Parafrankia discariae: one gene and its partner. The protein of the gene in region 2 interacts with the protein of the main gene of each other region in a pairwise test. Links are inferred from orthologs where the notes say so. Each region holds a gene or a part of one and is shown on either strand. Other genes may lie near its edges.

Region 1 (2,845 bases), on a different replicon or contig from region 2:
GACCCGCGGTGAGTCCTCCTGGTCGCTGCCGGAGACCTGGCCGCCGGCGGCCAGGTGGATCTGGGCGAGCGGTGACAGTCCGGCGCCGCCGATGCCGAGGAAGTGGACCCGCCGGGGCTGCCTGGGGCGGTCGCGGGGGTCGGGGACGACGGGCGGCGACGCGGCGGCGCGGGCGGTCGGAGCGGCCGGAGCGGCCGGAGCGTCGTCGGAGTGCGGACCGGTCACGCCACGCAGTACACACCACCGGGCAGGGCCTTTGCGGAGCTGCCCCGGGCGAGCCGGGACCGGTGTGACGAACGGGACGCGAATCCCATCCGTGTGACGCGCCGCCAGCGTCCTTGACCACCGACGAAGCCGTGCCTACTGTCCGATCCACAGTCGGAAGTTGACATAACTGTAACCGTCTAGCTGACGGTGAAGGTTGAGGCTGCTCGGCTGCTTCCCCGCTCCAATCGGTCGTAAGGCCGCGGGCTAACGGAGCCGGGGAGCCCCCCTGCTCGCCCACCGACGCCGCTGGAGGACCGACACCGCATGGCAGCCCCCCAGAACTATCTCGCGGTCATCAAGGTCGTCGGGATAGGCGGAGGCGGCGTAAACGCCGTCAACCGGATGATCGAAGTCGGGCTGAAGGGTGTCGAGTTCATCGCCATCAACACCGACGCCCAGGCGCTGTTGATGAGCGACGCCGACGTCAAGCTCGACGTCGGCCGTGAACTCACCCGTGGCCTGGGGGCCGGTGCCGACCCGGAGGTCGGCCGCCAGGCCGCCGAGGATCACCGCGAGGAGATCGAGGAGGTCCTCAAGGGGGCCGACATGGTCTTCGTGACCGCGGGTGAGGGCGGTGGCACCGGCACCGGTGGTGCTCCCGTCGTCGCCAACGTGGCCCGCTCACTCGGCGCGCTGACGATCGGCGTGGTGACGCGTCCGTTCACCTTCGAGGGCCGCCGCCGCGCGACCCAGGCCGACACGGGCATCGACACCCTCCGCAATGAGGTCGACACCCTCATCGTCATCCCGAACGACCGCCTTCTCGCGATGACCGATCGCGACATCAGCGTCCTGGACGCCTTCCGCAGCGCAGACCAGGTGCTGCTCTCCGGTGTCCAGGGCATCACCGACCTGATCACCACCCCTGGTCTGATCAACCTCGACTTCGCCGACGTCAAGACGGTCATGTCGCACGCCGGCAGTGCCCTGATGGGCATCGGCCGGGCGCGGGGCGACGACCGGGCCACGGTCGCCGCCGAGCAGGCCATCGCCTCCCCCCTGCTGGAGGCCAGCATGGACGGCGCACAGGGCGTCCTGCTGAACATCTCCGGCGGGTCCGATCTCGGGCTGTTCGAGATCAACGCCGCGGCCGAGCTGGTCGCCGACGCGGCCCATCCCGAGGCGAACATCATCTTCGGTGCGGTCATCGACGACGCCCTCGGCGACGAGGTGCGGGTCACCGTGATCGCCGCCGGGTTCGACACCGTGCAGGACCGGCGGACCCGCACGCTCGCCACCCAGCGCCGGCCACCGGGGCCGGGTGGTGCGGCCGGTGGCCCGCCCCAGCCGGGGGCCCCCGGCCAGCCGGCGGCCCAGCCGGGCCCGGGCGGCGCACCGAGCACCACGGCGCTGCCGCCGATCCCGAACGTGCCGGCACCGCCGCGGCCCGCGCCGACCCACTCGACCTACCTGCCGCCGACGAGCCAGCAGGTCGGCCACTACGTGCCGGATCCGCTGCCCGACGACCGCGCCCCGAGCCAGGCCGGCGCGCCGGCGGTGAGCTCCGCCGGCGACCAGCGGCCCATGGGTGGGCCGCCCCGTCGGGAGCACCCGGACCAGGCCGGGGAGGGCGGCTACGCCCGTTCCGCGCCGGCTGCCGGCATCCAGGGCGGCGGCCATCCGGCTCCCAGCCACCAGGCTCCCGGGCACGGCGCTCCGGCCCACGCGGCCTCGGCGCAGGGCCTGCCCCGCACCGGGCTCGGGCCCGGCGGGGCCGCTCCCAACGGGGTCCCGGGCGGGCCCGGAGCCGCTCCGGTCGGCGGCGCCCCGCCGCAGGCCGGCCGCGGCCCGGACCCGGCCCGTCCCGGCCCGCGTCCGACCTACCCGCCGCGCCGCCCCGTCCGCCCGGTGGCCGACGACGACGAGCTGGACGTCCCCGACTTCCTCAAGTAGGCGGCGGTGCCCCTCCTGGTGACCTCGCGTGACGGCGGCACGAGCGCGCCGCCGTACGCGGGGCTCAACCTCGGTGACCACGTGGGTGATGACCCGGAGGCGGTCGAGGCGAACCGGCGGCTGCTCGTGTCCCGGGTCGGCCGGCCGGTCCAGTTCATGCGGCAGGTGCACGGGGCCCGGGTGAGCCTGGTGCGGGCACCCGGGCCGCAGCCCGAGGCCGACGCCATGGTCACCGACACGACCGGCGTCGCGCTCGCGGTGCTGGTGGCCGACTGCGTGCCGGTGATCTTCGAGTCGCCGGCGGCGGTGGGCGTCGCGCACGCCGGCCGCCAGGGCATGGCGGCGGGTGTGCTGACGGCCACGTTGGAGATCTTCGACGAGCTCGGGGCCGACCGCGCGTCGATCGACGTCACGCTGGGCCCGGCGATCTGTGGGCGGTGCTACGAGGTGCCCGCCCAGATGCGCGCCGACGTCCAGCGGCAGGTTCCGGGCAGCGGGTCGTGGACCCGCTCGGGCACCCCGGCGCTGGATCTCCGGGCCGGGCTGCGCGCCCAGCTGGCGGCGGCGGGTGTGGGCCGTGTTGTGGTCTCTGATCGTTGCAGTGCCGAGTCCGGTGATCTCTACTCCTACCGCCGCGACGGGCGGACCGGGCGGTTCGCCGGCGTCGCCTGGCTGCCGTGACCGG
Region 2 (5,740 bases):
GGCCCCCGCGCCCGGTTCCCCGTCTCCGTCTCCGTCCCGTCGGCGAGCCGCCGGACGGTCGGTGGACGGCGGACCGCACGGCGCCGTGAGCGTCTCGGCCCTGGGAGTCCCTCCCGAGGACAGCTCCGTGACTGACCGCGCGGACCCACCCGACGGGCGGGGAGATGCCGACGACCCGCCGGTGCACCCCACCCCGGTCGACCTGGCCCCGGCCGGCCCGGTCCCGACGGACTCGACTCCGGTCGACCCGGCCGCGGCTGACCCGGTACCGGTCGACCCCGGCCCGTCCGCCGGCCGCGCGCCCGGGAACGGGCGGCGGGTGATCCGGGCCGGGCGCGATCTGCCCGCGGCGATCGCCGTCGGGGTCGTGCTGGGCGCGGTCATCCTCGTCCCGCTGTTCACGCTGTATCCGATCTGGGTCGCCGTGGTCAGCGCCGCCGTGGCGGTCGGCACCTACGAGGTAGTGCGCGCGCTGCACGTCGCGGGGATGAGCGTGCCGCTCGTCCCGCTGGCCGCCGGGGCGATCGCGATGCCCGTGGCCGCGTACACGGCCGGCACCAACGGCCTCGTGCTCGCGCTCGCGGGCACGACCCTGGCCGCCCTCGCCGTCCGCGCGGTGCGTGACCCGGCCGGCGGCGGGCGGCCCGGCAGCGGGCGTCAGGCACGGCTGCGAGATGCCGCGGCCTGCGCGTTCACCTCCGCGTACGTCGGCTTCCCTGCCGGGTTCGCCACCCTGCTCACCTCCGCCCCGGACGGCCACTGGCGCACCATCGCGTTCCTCGGGACCGTCGTGGCCAGCGACATCGGCGGCTACACCGCGGGTGTGCTCTCGGGCGGCCGGCACAAGCTCGCGCCCAGTGTGTCGCCCGGGAAGTCCTGGGAGGGTTTCGCCGGATCGGTGGTGGGCTGCGTCGTCGTCGCCAGCGTGCTGATGGCCTGGCCGCTGGGCGCCGAGATCTGGCAGGGCGCGCTGCTCGGCGTCGCCGTCGCCTGCACGGCGACCGTGGGCGACCTCGGCGAGTCGTTGCTCAAACGGGACATCGGCATCAAGGACATGGGCAACCTGCTGCCCGGCCACGGCGGCCTCATGGACCGGCTGGATTCACTGCTGTGCACGGCGCCCGTCGCCTGGCTGCTCATCACCGCGTTCCTCGGCTGACCGATCACCGGTTCGTCGCGTGCCCGGGGCTCCTGGCAGACTGGACTGGCCATGACAGCCACGACCGCCGAATCCGGAAACCTCCTGCCACTGGTGTCAGGGCGGTCCAGGCCGCCGCGCCACCTCGCGGACCTCTCCCGGGACGAGCGGCGGGCCGTGGCCGTGTCACTGGGCCTGCCGGCGTTCCGCGCCGACCAGCTGGCCCGCCACTACTTCACCCGCCACCTTCGCGCCGACGACGCCGACCTGATGACGGACCTGCCGGCCACGGTCCGGCCGGCGCTCGTCGAGGCGATGCTGCCGCGGCTGCTCACGCCGGCCACCGCCCTCGACTGCGACGACGGCCAGACCCGCAAGACCGTCTGGCGCACCGTCGACGGCGCCAAGATCGAGTCGGTGCTGATGCGTTACCCGCAGCGGGCGACGGTCTGCGTCTCGAGCCAGGCGGGCTGCGGCATGGGATGCCCGTTCTGCGCGACGGGCCAGGGTGGGCTGACCCGCAACCTCTCGACCGCCGAGATCGTCGAACAGGTGGTGGACGCGGCTCGAACGATGGCGGCCCGCACGACGGCCGAGGGTGGCCTGCCCGGTGGCCCCGGCAGGCTGTCGAACGTGGTGTTCATGGGCATGGGGGAGCCGCTGGCGAACTACGCCGCCCTCCTCGCCGCCCTGCACCGTCTCATCGATCCGGCGCCCGACGGGCTCGGCCTGTCCGCCCGTGGGCTCACGGTCAGCACGGTGGGCCTGGTCCCGGCGATCCGCCGGCTCGCCGGTGAGGGGCTGCCGGTGACCCTCGCCGTGTCCCTGCACGCGCCGGACGACGAGCTGCGCGACCAGCTCGTCCCGATCAACACCCGCTGGCCGGTGGCCGAGGTGCTCGCCGCCGCCTGGGAGTACGCCCGGGTGACGGGCCGGCGGGTGAGCATCGAGTACGCCCTGATCGACGGGGTCAACGACTCGCCCGAGCGCGCGGACGCGCTGGCCGCCCTGCTGGTCGGCCAGCTCGCGCACGTGAACCTCATCCCGCTCAACCCGACGGGCGGCTCGTCCTGGCAGGCGAGCGCCCCGCGCGGCCAGCGCGTCTTCGTGGACCGCCTGCGGGCCCGCGGGGTGGCGGCCACCGTCCGGGACACCCGGGGCCGGGAGATCGCCGCCGCCTGCGGGCAGCTCGCCGCGGAGCCCCCGGTGCGTTCGCGGGCAGGTCGGTAGTCGTGGCGACGGGGAACTCCGCCGGGCGCCGGCGCAGCCACGGGCGGGCCGGGGGCGGTACCGCCCGGCAGGGGCTGGCCCGGTCCAGCGCGCTGCGGTACGGGTCGCGCCCGGCGAACACGCTGTGGCTGCCGCTGACCGCGGCGGCGGGGGTGCTCCTGCTCCTAGTGTGGTACGCGATGTCGCAGGATCCCGGGGAGGAGACCGGCTCCTCGTCGCCGGTCGCGTCCGCGCTGGGCGGAGTGGGCGGGGCCTCCGGCGGGCCCGCCGCCGTGGCGGCACCGACCGTCCCGCCGCCTCCGCGCAGCGGCTGCGAGACCGGCAGCAGCCTGCCAGCGGGCGTCACCACCGAGACCGTGCACGTCGGCGACGTCGACCGCCAGTTCCTGCTGGCCGTGCCGCAGGGCGGCGGGGCGGGTGCCGCGCTGCCGCTGGTGCTGAACCTGCACGGCTACGGGCAGCCCGCCCAGGAACTCGAGCAGTACACCCAGATGGCGGACAGCGGTACCCGGGCCGGCTACGCCGTCGCCACCCCGGTCGGGGCGTCGAACCGGTGGAACTTCACCCGCTTGGCGAAGGTGGGCCCCGATGACGTCCTCTTCGTCGGCGCGCTGCTCAACGACCTGACCGGCCGGATGTGCCTGGACCCGAAACGGGTCTTCGCCAGCGGCTTCTCCGACGGTGCCGACATGGTTCTCGCGCTGGCCTGCGCGCTGCCCGACCGCTTCGCCGCGGTGGTCACGGTCGCGTCGAGCCGGCTGCCGGACGGCTGTGCCGCGCCGCGGGCCAGCCTGCTGGAGCTGCACGGCACCGAGGACCGGATCGCGCCGTGGAACGGTGGGGGCCAGGCCCGTACCGCGCCCTACGACGGGCTGGTCGCCCAGCCGGTGGAGGCCCGTACCGACCGGTACGCCCGCGCCCTCGGCTGCGGCGGCGAGCACTCGACGGCGCAGGACTTCACCCATGTCGCACGGACCGCCTGGACGACCTGCCCGGCGGGCAAGGACGTCGGCGCCCTGGCGATGCAGGGCGGCGGGCACACCTGGCCGGGCGCGGCGCCGCGACCCGAGCTGGGCGGCACGGTGACGAACCTGAGCGCGACCGTCGTGGCACTGGCCTTCTTCAGCGGCCACCCGGCGGACGGCCGGACGGTGACCGGCGGGACCTCGGGCGGCGGCGCGCCCGCGGCGGGCGGCGCGGGCGCGGGCGGCGCCACGGCGACGACCCAGCCGCCGGCGGGGGCTCCCTCGGCCACCCCGTCCGCCTCGGCGGCGCCCGGTGACCAGCCCGAGCCCACGCCGACCGGGGCGAGTGACGATCCCGCCCCGGCACCGTCGGTGCCGCCCGGCCCGACCGCGAGCGCGACACCGACCGGCGAGGCGCCCGCGGGCGGCGGATAGCCCCCGCCCGTGGGTAGCGGGCGGGGGTCCGGCGGCCCCCCGCCCCCGGCACTGGCGCCGTGGGCGGCGGGCGTGGGCACCGACGGGCGCGACACGCCCGGTGATGGTTCCGCGGGCGGTGGACGAGGGCACCGACGGGCACATCGCACCCGGTGATGGTTCCGCTGAGACCGGGCCGGGGAATGAACCCACAGGTCACACCCGGTGAACGAGTAGCCGGCGATGGGCGCGGACAGGGACGGACAGGTCACACCGGGGTGCTCCGGATGTTGACCATTCGTAGGCACGGCTACACCCATTGCGCACCTTCGGGCCTCACCTGTCAGGAACCGAACAGGCCTCGGTCGAAGCGCCGAAGGGCCTGCGAGAATAGGCGGCGTGGCGGAGGCTTCGGTCCAACGTGAGGTTGTTCTGCTCGGGTCCACCGGCTCGATCGGGACTCAGGCGATAGATGTCGTACGCCGCAACCCGGACAGGTTCCGGGTGGTGGCGCTGATGGGAGGCGGGTCGCGGGTCGACCTGCTGGCGGCGCAGGCGCTCGACCTGGGGGTCGAGGCGGTCGGTGTGGCCGCGGCCTCGTCGGCGCAGGACCTTCAGCTCGCGTTCTTCGCGGAGGCGTCCAAGCGCGGCTACCGCCGTGGCGAGTTCGCCGTCCCGAAGATCCTCGCGGGGCCGGACGCGGCCGTCGAGATCGCGTCCTGGCCGGCGGACATCGTCCTCAACGGGGTGTCCGGCTCGGTCGGGCTCGCGCCGACGCTGGCGGCTCTCAAGGCCGGCGCGACGGTGGGGCTGGCGAACAAGGAGTCGCTGGTCGCGGGTGGTCCGCTGGTGCTCGACGCGCTCGGCGGCAACCCGGACCGGCTCGTCCCGGTGGATTCCGAGCACTCGGCGCTCGCGCAGTGCCTGCGCGGGGGCCGGCGTGAGGAAGTCCACAAGCTGGTGCTGACCGCCAGCGGCGGGCCCTTCCGTGGCCGGAGCAGGGACGAACTGGCCGGGGTCACCCGGGAGCAGGCACTGGCCCATCCGACCTGGGCGATGGGGCCGCTGGTCACGATCAACTCGGCGACACTGATGAACAAGGGCCTGGAGCTGATCGAGGCCCACCTGTTCTTCGGTGTGCCGTACGACGACATCGACGTCGTCGTCCATCCGCAGTCGCTGGTCCACTCGATGGTCGAGTTCAACGACGGGTCGACCATCGCCCAGGTGTCGCCGCCGGACATGCGGCTCCCGATCGCGCTGGCCCTGGGCTGGCCGGACCGGGTGCCGCTGGCCCAGCCGCCGATGGACTGGACCCGGCCCCAGTCGCTGACCTTCGAGCCGCTGGACACCGTCGCCTTCCCCGCGGTCGACCTCGCCCGGACGGCGGGCCGCCTCGGCGGCACCGCGCCGGCCGTGTTCAACGCGGCGAACGAGGAGGCCGTCGCGGCCTTCCTCGCCGGGCAGCTGCCGTTCGTCCGTATCGTCGACCTGGTGGCCGAGGTGGTGCAGGCACACGAGGTGATCGCCCGTCCGACGCTGGACGAGGTGTTCGCCGTCGAGCGTGAGGCCCGCGCCGCCGCGAACCGCCTGATCGAGCGGGCCGGTGGGCATCCCGTGGCGGCCGGAGGACATGGTTGATGGCAACTCTGGGCATCGTCGCCTTCGTCCTGGCCCTGTTCGTCTCGGTCGTCCTGCACGAGGCGGGGCACTTCGTCACCGCCCGCTACTTCGGGATGAAGGCGTCCCGGTTCTTCGTCGGCTTCGGCCCCACCCTGTGGTCGAAGCAGCGCGGGGAGACCGAGTACGGCATCAAGGCCATCCCCGCCGGTGGGTTCGTCAAGATCGAGGGAATGACCTCCCTCGAGGAGATCGACCCGGCGGACGAGCCCCGTGCCTTCTACAAGGCGCGGGCGCACGCCCGGCTGGTGGTGATGTCGGCCGGGTCGTTCGTGCACTTCGTCATCGCGATCGTGCTGATCTACGGTGTGCT

What was found. The genes of interacting proteins can lie anywhere in the genome.
Region 1: the proteins of rlmN (region 2) and ftsZ interact in binary tests that used the Escherichia coli proteins (3 or more experiments, as listed by UniProt). The link is inferred for Parafrankia discariae from one-to-one orthologs.

What each region holds. Positions count from the first base shown.
Region 1 is NZ_KB891102.1:255,829-258,673, reverse strand. It holds ftsZ (cell division protein FtsZ), read left to right. Parts: upstream 1-531; coding sequence 532-2,160; downstream 2,161-2,845. Other genes in the region: B056_RS0101065 (YggS family pyridoxal phosphate enzyme), read left to right, coding at 2,838-2,845; pgeF (peptidoglycan editing factor PgeF), read left to right, coding at 2,167-2,841; murC (UDP-N-acetylmuramate--L-alanine ligase), read right to left, coding at 1-225. UniProt on the Escherichia coli protein: Essential cell division protein that forms a contractile ring structure (Z ring) at the future cell division site. The regulation of the ring assembly controls the timing and the location of cell division.
Region 2 is NZ_KB891241.1:105,724-111,463, forward strand. What follows is about bases 369-3,289. They hold rlmN (23S rRNA (adenine(2503)-C(2))-methyltransferase RlmN), read left to right. Parts: upstream 369-1,210; coding sequence 1,211-2,368; downstream 2,369-3,289. Other genes in these bases: B056_RS0124910 (phosphatidate cytidylyltransferase), read left to right, coding at 369-1,159; B056_RS0124920 (alpha/beta hydrolase family esterase), read left to right, coding at 2,371-3,289. In the rest of the region: more of B056_RS0124910, read left to right, coding at 128-368; more of B056_RS0124920, read left to right, coding at 3,290-3,768; dxr (1-deoxy-D-xylulose-5-phosphate reductoisomerase), read left to right, coding at 4,138-5,388; B056_RS0124930 (M50 family metallopeptidase), read left to right, coding at 5,388-5,740.